DNA from 3 places in the Actinopolymorpha cephalotaxi genome. Region 1 is predicted to be linked to each of the others. Evidence: riboswitches for the same ligand, from Rfam matches in the RefSeq annotation. Region 1 holds a riboswitch; each other region holds the start of a gene.
The links. A riboswitch is a leader RNA that binds a small molecule or an ion and turns the genes downstream of it on or off. The one in region 1 is predicted to bind cyclic di-AMP.
Positions count from the first base shown of each region.

Region 2: it holds a riboswitch for cyclic di-AMP, as region 1 does, so the genes downstream of both, FHR37_RS28695 (C40 family peptidase) here and FHR37_RS07250 (C40 family peptidase) in region 1, are expected to answer to the same signal.
Region 3: it holds a riboswitch for cyclic di-AMP, as region 1 does, so the genes downstream of both, FHR37_RS08295 (LysM peptidoglycan-binding domain-containing protein) here and FHR37_RS07250 (C40 family peptidase) in region 1, are expected to answer to the same signal.

Region 1 is NZ_JACBZA010000001.1:1,608,670-1,612,740, reverse strand. Features, by position in the region: gene FHR37_RS07255 (gluzincin family metallopeptidase) at 342-1,748, opposite strand; gene FHR37_RS07250 (C40 family peptidase) at 1,845-2,864, opposite strand; cyclic di-AMP (ydaO/yuaA leader) riboswitch at 2,875-3,049, opposite strand; gene FHR37_RS07245 (hypothetical protein) at 3,263-3,580, opposite strand; gene FHR37_RS07240 (NYN domain-containing protein) at 3,737-4,071, opposite strand, start outside.
Region 2 is NZ_JACBZA010000001.1:6,432,080-6,436,150, reverse strand. Features, by position in the region: gene FHR37_RS28700 (DoxX family protein) at 31-453, opposite strand; gene FHR37_RS28695 (C40 family peptidase) at 683-1,822, opposite strand; cyclic di-AMP (ydaO/yuaA leader) riboswitch at 1,831-1,993, opposite strand; gene FHR37_RS28690 (amidohydrolase family protein) at 2,198-2,887, opposite strand; gene FHR37_RS28685 (hypothetical protein) at 3,185-3,340, shown strand; gene FHR37_RS28680 (alpha/beta hydrolase) at 3,520-4,071, shown strand, end outside.
Region 3 is NZ_JACBZA010000001.1:1,845,418-1,849,488, forward strand. Features, by position in the region: gene FHR37_RS08280 (glycoside hydrolase family 130 protein) at 1-410, opposite strand, end outside; gene FHR37_RS08285 (anti-sigma factor) at 479-1,345, opposite strand; gene FHR37_RS08290 (sigma-70 family RNA polymerase sigma factor) at 1,342-1,944, opposite strand; gene FHR37_RS08295 (LysM peptidoglycan-binding domain-containing protein) at 2,200-2,889, opposite strand; cyclic di-AMP (ydaO/yuaA leader) riboswitch at 2,894-3,044, opposite strand; gene FHR37_RS08300 (metallophosphoesterase family protein) at 3,508-4,071, shown strand, end outside.

The DNA.
Region 1 (4,071 bases):
GACAACAGTCCGCCTGGTGACGCGCAGCCGTCCGGCCACGCCCGATCTGTCGCGGACGTACGGAATCCGGCCGAGGTACGGATTCCCGTAGCCGCACGTTCCCCCGTCGACGCACGTTTCCCCCAACGCACGCTCCGAGCCCGGCCGGCTAGGTCCCTGCGGCCCGCGGTCTCGCCACAATCCTCACCCCGTCGTCAGCCGGTCGCCGCCAATTCGGCCAGCCGGTCCGGCAGTAGGCCGGTCGTTGCGCACCGACCGTTGCCCGGCGCGCGGCAGCCGGTCGTTGTCAATCGGCGGTTGTCAAATCGGTCGTTGTCAATCGGTCGTTGCCAGCCCGGCGGTCAGTCGTCGTCGCTGTGTTCTCGTACGTACGCACGCCATCCCTGCACGAACCGGTCGGAGGAGGTGCCGAGGACGCGCCGATAGACGCGTTCCTGGTCGGCCTTCGTCCGGGCACCGTCCATCGCGACGTAGAAGCGCAGCAGCGTGGCCTGGTCCCAGTGGTACGCGACGTAGCGGCAGGCCGTCCACGCCGACTCGTACGCCTCGTCCAGCGCCCTGGCCCGCGGGTCGAACTCCGCGCCGCTCGGCAACGCGTCCGGAGCACCGCGACGGTGCACGTCGCGAAGGAACTCGTGGGCGATCACCGCGGACGGCAGCCCGGACCGGTGGAAGCCCACGTAGTCGGCGAAGCCCTCCGACAGCCACACCGGCATGCCGCTCACGGTGGCGTGCGACGCGACGTGGGTCGCCTCGTGGGTGAGGACGACGAGCCGGCCGAGGCTGCCGATCTGGTCGAACGTGTGCGGGTTGACCACGATGTGGGAGGCGAGGGCAGGATCGGGCCGTCCGACCGAGGTCGTCACCGCCGCCACCGCGGTCTGGGTGTGTGAGTCGACCCCGATCAGTCGTTCCATCTGCGTCTGGCTGGGTGGCACCAGAACGACGACGTACTGGTCCCACCTGCGTCCCCACACCTCCGACACCCGCCGGACCGCGAGATCGGCGGTGCGCGCGAAGCGGCGAAGCTCGTCCCGGCCGGCGGATCCCGCCACCATGCTGTGCTCGCCGTGAACGACGTCGATCCGTTCGGTCAGCCACAACGGCAGCGACGTGTCGGGCCCCTGCCCTTCCCGGTCGCCGGCGAGATAGCTGGCTCCGTCGCGGTCGACGAACACCATCCGCAGCGTGGTCCTCCACGGCTGGGTGTCGCCGGCGGCGAGCCGGAAGGACAGTTCGGCCGAGGCGACCCAGGCGGACGGCCCGAGTGCGGCCCGCCGGGCGGGAGCGAACCCGCGCGTGTCGACCACCGGGGTGCCGAAGTGCACCTGGCGCACCCGCATCCGCTGGAGGTTGTCGAAGGTACGGGCGGCTGTCGCGGCGAACGCACGGGCCCGCGGGTCGACCGTGGCGAGGTAGGCACGCCTGTCACCTGACCGGATCGCGGCGGCCTGCCGGCCGAGCAGGTCCTCCGCGACGGCGACGCGCTGGGCGGTGAGGTGTCCACTCCGTGCGGCGAGCGTGGGCCGGACCGCCGGGGCGAGGTCGCCGGCACCGCGGGTGGCGCCGCGGGAGTCCAGTGAGCCGACCGCGGACGGAACAGCCGATCCGGTCATCACCGCCACGGTGGACGCGAACACCCCGGACACCAGCAGAATGCCGGCGACGAGGGCGGCGAGGGTCCGTGCCGCGAACCGTCGGCGTGGAGCGGCCCGACGGCGTACCCGCTGCGCAGAGTCGCCGATCACACCCGCATCGTACGGAAAAAGCTCGCCGCCTCTCCCGCTGAACGAGGAGAGGCGGCGAGTGGACAGCTTTGTGCCGTACGAGGATTCTGCGGGACCCTATCCGGGTCGCACCGCGCCGGCGTACGGCATGTATCGCATCGGGAGGTATTCGACACTCTTGCCCGGGCGGGGCGCGTGCAGAACCATGCCGTTTCCGGCGTACAGGCCGATGTGGTGCCGGTCGGAGTAGAAGAGCACCAGGTCACCGGGCCGCAGCTGCGAACGCGACACCTTGGCCGACATGGCGTACTGCGACCTGGATGAGTGCGGAAGGGACACTCCCGCCGCCTGCCAGGCCATCATCGTCAGACCGGAACAGTCCCAGCTGCTCGGGCCAGCGGCACCGAAGACGTAGGGCTCGCCCAGCTGGGCACGGGCGAACGCGAGCGCGGTGGCACCCCGGCCGCTGCCGGACGGAAGCGGAATGCGCTCCTGCCCACGGGAGGGCCGGTCCGCCGCCTGCTCGCGTGCCTGCACCCGGCGCCGCTCGGCGGCGGTGAGCTGGTTGAGCACGGTCTTGGCCTTGGCGACGTTGGCGTCGGCCTGCTTCTTGCGGGCCTTCGCGGCGTCACGCGCGTCGCGGAGCCGGGCCAGCTCCGCCTGGCGGGCCGCCTTCTGCTCCGACAGCCGCTTCTGCTCGGACTGGAGCTGCAGGAGGAGATCCCCCTGCTGTCCCGCGAACGCCTCCGCAGTGCTCATCTGCGCGATGTATTCCTTCGGGTCCTGCGCGACCAGCAGCTGCACCGTGCTGTCGACGGCACCCGCGCGGTATTCGGCAGCGGCGAACTGGCCGATCTGGCCGCGCATCGAGTTCAGCCGCTTCTGCTGCCGGGCGACGTCGACGTCGAGCTTGCCGAGGCGGCGGTCGATGACCTTCGTCTGGTCGTTCAGCTCGTTGGCCTGCTCGGCGGCCTTCTCCGCCTGCTCGTACAGATCGTCGACCTGCTTGCGAACCTGGCCGATGTCGCGGCGGGGTTCTGCGTAACTGGCCCCGGGGACCGCGGCGACGAGCGCGACGGTGGCGGTGCCGACGGCGAGCAACGCGCGCCCGGGTGGGCAGGTGCGGCGATTGGACATCGGGCGGTGAGCCTCTTCTCCTCGGACGCCTACCGGGTCAGCTGACGGGTTCGGGCCAGGAAGCCGCCCTACGGAGGTCCTGCCGATCCACGTGACCACGTGATCACGTGACCGCCAAGGCCGCCGATTCACCCCGGGAAACCTGGGTCCCCGGCTCTCCTCCGGGTGTCCGGCGGAGACTAAGCGGGTGCCCGCGCCGACTGGGTAGCCGACTTACGCAGAACGGACACTTCGGGCGGCACTGTAGTGAATCGCACCCGAAGCTTTCAAATCCTGCCGACATGTCGCGTACAGGTCCCACGGAAACAGGGCACCGCGGGACCGGTCACGCCGACACGCGGTGGTTGCCGATCGTGGCGACTTCCGCACTCCTCGCTTCCGATGGCGTCCCGGACCGGTCACCGGGCGGCCGAGACGCCGCCCCGATGCGGTGTTTCCGGCTCCGCCAGCCACGGTGGGTGGTCCGGCGACCAGAGGCCGGATTCGGCCAGCACCCGCAGTGCCTTCCGGTCTGCCTCGTCGAGCTCGAACCCCACCTCGCCGAACTCCGGCGGGGCCACCCCCGACGCGTCCAGCCACGCCGCGTCGACCGCGACCGGCACCACCTCCGCCCCCGCGGGCCCGACGGGCTCGACGCCCACGGGCTCGATCGACGAGGGTGGCGCACCGAGAACGACCCCGACCACGCAGTCCTCACAGCGACGCTTCCGCACCACGCAGCGATCGCACTGGATCCGCATGCTGCCCTCCGTCCGTCTCCTCGGCGGCCGTTCGCCCGGCACCTGATGGCGCCTGTCTCGCGTCCGGCTTTCGCCGTTGCCGGAAACGTTAGACACGACCACCGACAGTGCCGCCGAACGAGCACACGGGGGTCAGCGCGCGAGCAGGCGCACCAACGCGTCGGAAGCGATCGGGCGGGCGCCGGAGCGGCGTACCCCGTCCGCGATCTCCCGGTCGCTGGACACCACCACCACCGGACGCCCCTCCGGCTCGGCCGCCACCAGCTGGCGGATCACGTCGTCGGCGCTGACCCCGGCCGGGCTGAACCGGACACGCACCCCTCTCGGGGTGTTCAGCTGCGGCGGCACGGCGAGCTTCGCCCCGTCGAAGACGCAGGTCACCTCGGCGCCGGTACGGGCGGCCACGCCACCGAGCGCGGTCACCAGCCGGGTGCGCTGGGTCTCCAGCGGCAGGGTCGGCCAGGCCG
Region 2 (4,071 bases), 4.8 Mb from region 1:
CCCTCTCGCTCGGCTGCACTCCTCGTTCGATCAACGACGCAACCCGGCGAGTAGCTCCCTGGTGTCCGCCCATCGCGCCCACGCGACGAACGCGATGAGGATGCCCAGCGCCACGGTGAGGATCGCCATCGCGGCCATGCCGGGCATCAGGAACAGGTTGGTGAGCGTGGCGCAGACCATCAGACCGACCAGGGCGATCGCGGCGAGCCCGCACAGCCGCGGGATCAGCAGACCGATCGCGCCGGCGAGCTCACACGCGCCGGTGAGGTAGCGGAGCCACTGGCCGAACCCGAGGGCCTCGAAGCCCTCCACCTGCGCCGGGTCGCCGGACAGCTTCGAGTACGCCACGGACAGGAAGAAGGCAGCCAGCAGAACCTGAAGAACCCACAGGGTGATGGTGAGTGCGCGGGAGCGGTGCGGAGCGGCGGTGGAGCGGACTTCGTGCGTGGTCATGAGGTGCGTTCCCCTTCGGGCGACCCGGTTGTGGCCGGGCGGTGGCGGTCCGAACGTGTCGGTGTAAGGACCGTCGACGTCGCCGGAAGTCATCGCTGCGGCAGTCGCAGGGTGACCGAAGGGGAACGGAACGCAGATGTTCGTGGACAGCACGACAGGCGCTGACGCCAGCGGGGGGTTCCGGCATCAACGCCTGTCGTGGTTCGGGGGGCGCGGAGAGGTGCGCGGCCTAGCCGGGCCGCACCGCTCCGGCGTAGGGCATGTACTTCATCTTGATGTACTCGACCGTCTTGCCGGGGCGCGGCGCGTGGATGACCATGCCGTTGCCCGCGTAGATGCCCACGTGGTGACGGTCGCTGTAGAAGAGCACCAGGTCACCGATCTGCAGCTGGGACTTGGAGATCTTGGTCGAGATGGCGTACTGCGAGCGCGACGAGTGTGGCAGGGAGACCCCGGCCGCTCTCCACGCGCCCATGGTGAGGCCGGAGCAGTCCCAGCTGTTGGGGCCGTCCGCACCGAAGACGTACGGCTCACCGAGCTGGGCCTTGGCGAACGCCAGGGCGGTCGCGCCGCGGCCGCTGCCGGAAGGCGCGGGTGCAGGTGCGGGCGCGGGTGCCGGACCCGGGTTGGACGGGATGTCGGTCTTCGGCGTGCTGCGGCCACCGCCGCCGGTGCTGCGGTTCGAACGGGACTGTGCCCGATCCCGCGCGGCCTGCTCGCGGGCAGCCTTCTCCTGGGCCGCGCGCTCGGCGGCCGCGATGCGCCGCTTCTGCTCGGCGGTGAGGCGTTCGAGCAGCGCCTTCGCCTCGGCGGCGTTGCGCACCGCGGTCTTCCGGCGGGCGTCGGCCTGGCTCTTGGCCTCGCGGTAGCTCGCGAGCTCCGCCGACCGGGCCGCGCGCTGCTCGGCGAGCCGCTTCTGGCCCTCCTGCAGCTGCCGGAGCATGTCGCCCTGCTGTGCGTCCACGACCTTGACCGTGCGCATCCGGGCGAGGTATTCGTTCGGGTTCTTGGAGACCGCGAGCTGGGCGGTCATGTCGACGTTGCCGGCGCGGTACTGAGCCGCGGCGAACTGGCCGATGTCGCCACGCAGAGCGCTCACGCGCTGCTGCTGGCGGGTGACGTCGGCGTCGAGGGTGCGGACCCGGCGGTTGATGGCCGTCATCTTGTCGCCGAGCTCGTTGGCCTGCTCGGTGACCTTCTCGGCCTTCTCGTAGAGCGCGTCGACCTGCTGGCGCACCTCGCCGATGCTGCGCGTGGACGGGTCGGCGTAGCTGCTCGAGCCGGGGAGCGCGACCAGGGCGGCCAACGTCGCGGTGGTGGTGCCGACGACGAACAACGCGCGCCCTGAACGGGCCCTGCGGGTTGTCACAGGCGGTGCCTTTCTTCCTCAACGCCTACCGGGTGAGCTGACGGGTTCGGGCCGGGAAGTTGCCCTACGGCGAGCTCGGCGGCCAACCTGCGACCGTCGCGCCTGCCGATTCACCCCAGAAAACACGTGGTTCCCCGGCTCCCCGCAGAGCTGATCCGTCGTGGATCACCCCAACAGGGACTAAGCGAGACATCTGCGCCGACCGGGACGGCCGACTCAAACTGGACAGATATCTGATGGAGACCATAGTGACCGGTCCGTGATCAATCAACACCGGCACCCCCGGGAAGTTGTCCGGAGATTCGACATTTCGCAAGATTTGTTCCCGCGTCGTGGGATCACGGCGGCGAACGGCCAGGCCACAGGGTCACAGGGTCACGACTCCTGGCAGCAGGTGTGCCGGCTCTCCTCGACGTAGTGCGGGTCGTGCCACCAGTACCGCCGGTTCGCCGGCGGGTCCGGCACCGGGTCGGCCAGCCGGCTGACAGGGCGGGACCGCGCCCGCAGGCGCTCGCCGGCCGCGCCGGACACGAACGGTGCGAGGAGACCGTCGACGTCGAACAGCTCGCCGTTGCACATGACCTGGCGTACGTCCGCCGCGGCGGTGATGTCGGCGAGCGGGTCGCCGCCGAGCACCACCAGGTCGGCGTACGTGCCAGGGCGCACGGTGCCGAGCGGCTCGCCGAGGAACTCACCCGGCGCCCTCGTCGCCGTGGTCAGCGCGTCGTACGGCGAGACGGGGTACTTCACCATCGCGCGGAGGTTCAGGTGGGTGCTGACCGCGCGGTTCGCGATCGGCGAGTCGGTGCCGGTGATCACCACCCCGCCGCCGCGCAGCATCGCCGCTACCTGCGCCACCTGCCGGGCGAGGTTCTCCCGCGCGACGGTCTGGTCGGTGTCCCGCGCGGTCCGCGCGGTGGCCTGCAGTCCGGCGTACTTCCACGGCGGGTACAGCGTCCGCACCCGCCGGTCCGTCACCAGCGACGTGTCCTCCCGCAGCAGGGTGGTCGCGCCGAACAACGTGGGCGTACGGGCGGCGCGGGCGGCGTCGAAGATGTCGATCACGTCGCGGTAGCCGGTGCCCAGGGCGGTGGCTGTCCGGGAGAACCCGAACCGGTTGGTCGCCCCGACCCGGACTCCGGCGTCAAGATCGTTTTCTCACCGAAGCACAGTGTGCGCACGTCTGGCTACGGCGTGACATCCGGACGTCGTATTGCGGCCATTGACGAAGACTTGATCACGGTACGGAAACGGTTCCCGGACACAGCCCCGGAAGACCGCTACGCTGCAGCACCGAAAACCCCGGTGCGGATCGGATAGCCGCCCGCCCGGTGACCCCCTAGAAAAGATGAGGCAGTCACTGTGATCATCCTCGGCATTATCCTCACGATCCTGGGCTTCGCCCTGGGCATTTCGATCCTCTCGACTATCGGCATCATCCTGCTGGTCATCGGCGTGGTGCTGTTCATCCTCGGCGCCATCGGGCGTCCGGTCGGTGGCCGGAAGGTCTGGTTCTGACCCGCAACACCGGTTCTGGCCCGGAGCGGTTCCATTAGCTCCGACAGGTTCTGAGCCAACCGGCAGCCCCGCGCGCACACCGCGCCCGGGGCGGCCGGGTTCGGCCGTTGCGCCGGCAGCCTTCCATCGGGAAGGCTGCCGGCGATGCGTTTTCCGGCCACAGTGAAGGATCTCCGCCCATGGCGTTGATGCGTTGCGACTTCTATTCCGAGGCACTCCAGCTCAGTACCTCGATGACGGTGATTCTGCCGCAGGAGACGACCACCCAGATCGGGATGTCCGGCGCGGCCCGCGAAGGCGGTGCCCCCGTCCTCTACCTCCTGCACGGCCTCAGCGACGACGACACCATCTGGCTGCGGCGTACGTCCATCGAGCGCTACGTCTCCACGCTCGGCCTCGCCGTCGTCATGCCGGCGGTGCACCGCAGCTTCTACGCCGACGAGGCGCACGGCAACCGCTACTGGACGTTCCTGTCCGAGGAGCTTCCGTCGCTCGTCGGCCGGTTCTTCCGGGTGTCCGACCGGCGGGAGGACACGTTCGTCGCCGGCCTGTCGATGGGCGGGTACGGCGCCGTCAAGTGGGCCTTGCGCCAGCCGGAACGCTTCGCGGCGGCGGCCAGCCTGTCCGGGGCGCTGGACGTGGCCAACCCGGGTATGCGGGAGAACCGCCCCGAACTCATCGACCGGGTCTTCGGCGACGAGGTGAGCGGCACCGACAACGACCTGCTGTGG
Region 3 (4,071 bases), 240 kb from region 1:
TCGTCGGAGACGGCGATCGCCAGCTTGGGACCGAGCGGGCCGTAGGCGACGTAGGTCATCACGTGCACGTCCAGGTCGGGCACCCAGGTGACCCGGGGGTCCTCCACGCCGGCGTTGTTGAGGCCGCGCTCCCAGCCCTCGTCGGGAGCCAGCACGACGCCGCGCCGATCGACACTCACCGGAACGCCGTCGACGCAGTTGACCTCCGCGAGCCCCACCCGCGACACGTTGCCGGCCGCGACCATGCGCGGCAGCAGGTGCAGCCTCCCGTCGGGGGTGTGTCCGCTGGCGGGGTTGAGGACGCCCTCACTTTCCAGCTCGTTGTCCGGCTCCGGCGTCATCACCACACCCAGCCGGGTGAGGGTGTAAGGAACCTGCGCGTGTGCAACCTGTGTCGCGTGCGTGCTCAACGGATCGGCCCTCCCGAAATAGCCCCGCCGAACCTTAGCTTGAGCGTATCGGGGGGCACCGACAGGCGTCAGGCGAGCGGGACGGCCGCCACCGGCGTGGTCGTGGGCGCCTTGGACCCGCCCTGCGGCTCCACCGAGATGCCGAACGCGTTGGCGCCGCCGACACCGGACAGAACCTCGCTGACCCGTCCGGATCCGGTGACGTCGACGACACCGGCGGAGCGGGCGCTGTCCCCGGAGATGAACCAGAGCTGGTACGTGCGCCCCCGGGGCGGCCGGGACATCCCGTCGAGGAGTACGACGGCACGGTCGAGCTGCTGGGACACCACGACGGTGACCTTCCCGCCGCCGCGGACGTCGCCTCGGACGGTTCGCGAGTCGGGAGCGGCCAGGACGGTCTCGATCCGCTCGCGTTCCTGGACGGCCTGGGCGGTCCGCTGCTGGGCCTGTTGGTACTGCACGACCCCCGCGCCGACCCCCACCCCGGCGAGGATGACCAGCGCGGCGGCCAGGGCGAGCAGTCCCCGCCGGCGAGGGCGCCGAGCGCGGTGGCCGTGGGTGACCGGCTGGTGCCGGCTCTCGGCAGCCGAGGAGGTTTCGCCGTTCGTGGTTTCGCCGTTCGCGGAGTCGCCGTCCGGGCCGGTGGGCCGGACGGTGGTACGTCCGTTGCCGGTGTCGGGAGCCGCCTCCTGGCCGGTGGTCCGGATCGCGGCCAGGACCCTGGCGCGCAGCTGCTCCGGCGGCTCGGTGGCGGTCGCGGCGGCGAGCTGGGCCGCGACGGCGGCCAGCTCGCGTACTTCTCCCTGACAGCTCGAACAGGTGGACAGGTGGGCCTCGAACTCGCGCAGCTCCGGCTCGGGCAGCGCGTCGAGCACGTACGGCGCGGTCAGGGAGTGCAGGTCGGGCACGTCGGGGAGGCCGGGAGTCGTCGTCATCGCGGCGCTCCCAGCTCGAAGGTGCCGATGCAGTCGCGGAGCCGGGTCAGCCCGTCCCGCATGCGGGTCTTGACGGTGGCCAGGTTGGCGCCGAGGACCTCGGCGACCTCGCGGTAGTTGTACCCCACGTAGTAGGCGAGGGTCACCGCCTGCCGCTGCAGGTCGGTGAGCGAGCCCAGGCAGCGGCGGACCTGTTCCTGCTCAAGGCTCGCCGTCACCTCCTCGACCACCTGGTCGTACGCGGGGGAGTTGTCGCCGGCCGCGGCCCGGCGTTCGCGGTCGGTGGAGGCCTGCTCCGACCGCACGCGGTCGACCGCGCGGCGATGGGCCAGCGTGCTCGCCCAGGTGCGCACCGAGCCGCGGGAGGGGTCGAACCGGGACGCGGTACGCCAGATCTCGACGAACACCTCCTGGCTCACCTCCTCCGCGAGCGAGGGGTTGCGCAACACCCGGCAGACGACGCCGAACACCTGCGGGGCCAGCAGGTCGTAGAGCGCGCCGAACGCGTCCTCGTCTCCCCGGGCCACCCGGGGGAGGAGGTCGTCGGCGGTCGGCGACGTGTCACCCACCGGTCGCGGTGGTCGGGGTGCGTCGTTCATCGGGTCCATCTTCGCGTGCACCGTCGCCCGCGCGACGCGGCGGGGGCGCGGCGAGCGTCGCGTCCGGCCTGCTCGGGCGGCGTTTCGTGCAACATGACAGGCAACATACCGGGCAACGGCAGGTCAAATGATCCGAACGGCCGACCAGACGGGAGCGCCCCGGCTGCAGTGCAGCAGCCGGGGCGCTCGCCTGGTCGTGCCTGTGGTGCGGGGGTACCGGGGTGTACGGGTGCATCCCGGTGAAGCCGGGAGGACTCAGCCGAGGCGGAGCTTCTCGTTGGGGAAGATCAGGTTGGGGTTGCTCCCGACCAGCTTCCGGTTGAGGTTCCACAGTGCCCGCCAGCCGCCGTCGACGCCCTGCGCCTGAGCGATGGTGGACAGGGTGTCGCCGGACCGGACGACGTACCTGGCACCGGACACCGCGTGCCGGGAGTGCGTGTGCGTGTGCCGGCTCACGATCTTCGGCCGGGAGGTGCCGCGCGAGGAGCGGGAGCTGTGCTGCTTGCGCTCCTGCGTCTGGGCGCGGGTGTTGGGGCTGCCGCCCTTGTCGCCGGAGCCGAGGCCGAGCTTGGCCGAGCATGCCGGCCAGGCGCCCCAGCCCTGCACGTCCAGGACCTTCTCCGCGATCTCGATCTGCTGCGACTTGGTGGCGTAGTCGGCGCGGGAGGCGTACTTGCCGCCACCGAAGCCGGTCCAGGTCGAACGGGTGAACTGCAGGCCGCCGTAGAAGCCGTTGCCGGTGTTGATGTGCCAGTTGCCGCTGCTCTCGCACATGGCGAGGCGTTCCCACGTGTTGGTGCTGGCGGCGTTCGCCGGAGTGGCGGCGGCAGCCATCCCGACCATGGGGACAGCGGCGGCGATGCCGGTGACGGCGGCGGTCTTCGTGACGCGCTTGGCGACGGTGTTCGTACGACTGGCGCCGCGGTGCTTTGCCTGATAGGCCATGAGTGTGTTCCCTCCCGTCGCCTGCGGAGTTAGCTGTCGGATTCGGGCGAGAGGAAGTGCCCGGCCGCTCGAGGCGGCTTCACCCCAGGACCCGTTGCCGGGTCCGTATGTGGTTCCTCCGTCTCCGCCCGATGGAAGTACCGGGTCTGACGACACCGCCGGGCGGAGCTAGGCGAAGCGGGTCGTAGCCGCCCCCCTGTCGGCGCGACCGAGATGGACTGTACGGCGTGATCGTTTCGTTGCCAACCTGATCCAAAGGATTCACCGAAGTCGCGACCACGCTTTGTTTACCACGATGAAGTGTGCAGCCGACGGCCGGCGAACAGGCGGTGAAGCCGTGCCCGAGGACGGCGCTTCCGCTGTCGGACAATGGCAAACCTGCTGGTGACAGCGTTGCCGGCGACGTCGTTGAGGCCGCGGCGACCGCGGCCGCGGAGGCGGCGAACGACCTGCCGGTCAGGCGGTGGAAGAGGCTCGCGACGCAGCTCGTGCGAGGGTGACAGCCGGCCGAAAATTCCTGTCCTGGCCGACGGGAATCACTCCCGCGGCCACGGCTTTCGCGGTCTCCGCGTGGCGAACGGGTGTTCGGGCGCGGGTCTCGCTAGCGTTCGGGACACGATGCCCGACACGACGCCCCACACGACGCCCGGCACCACCATCAGGTTCCTGCATTCCGGCGACTGGCAGCTCGGGATGATGCGCCGGTTCCTCGGCCCGGAGGCCCAGGCGCGTTACGGCCAGGCGCGCGTCGACGCGATCGAAAGCATCGGCGCGGTGGCCGCGCGCACCTCCGCCGCGTTCGTCGTGGTGGCCGGTGACGTGTTCGACGCCAACCAGGTCGACCGGAAGGTCGTCCTGCGGGCGTGCGAGGCGCTGCGGGCCGTCCCCTGCCCGGTCTACCTGCTGCCCGGCAACCACGACTCGCTGGAGCCGGGTTCGGTGTGGGCGAGCCCGATGCTCGCCGCGCACCTGCCGTCCCACGTCGAGGTGCTGCGCGACTCAGTCCCCCGTACGCCCGCGCCGGGTGTCGAGGTCGTCGGTGCGCCGTGGCGCACCCGCCGGCCACTGCGCGACCCGGTGGCGGACGTGCTCGACGCCGACCCGCCCGCGGCGGGCGGGCTGCGGGTGCTCGTCGGCCACGGGCAGGTGGACAGTCTCGCGCCCGACGTCGGCGAGCCCGCC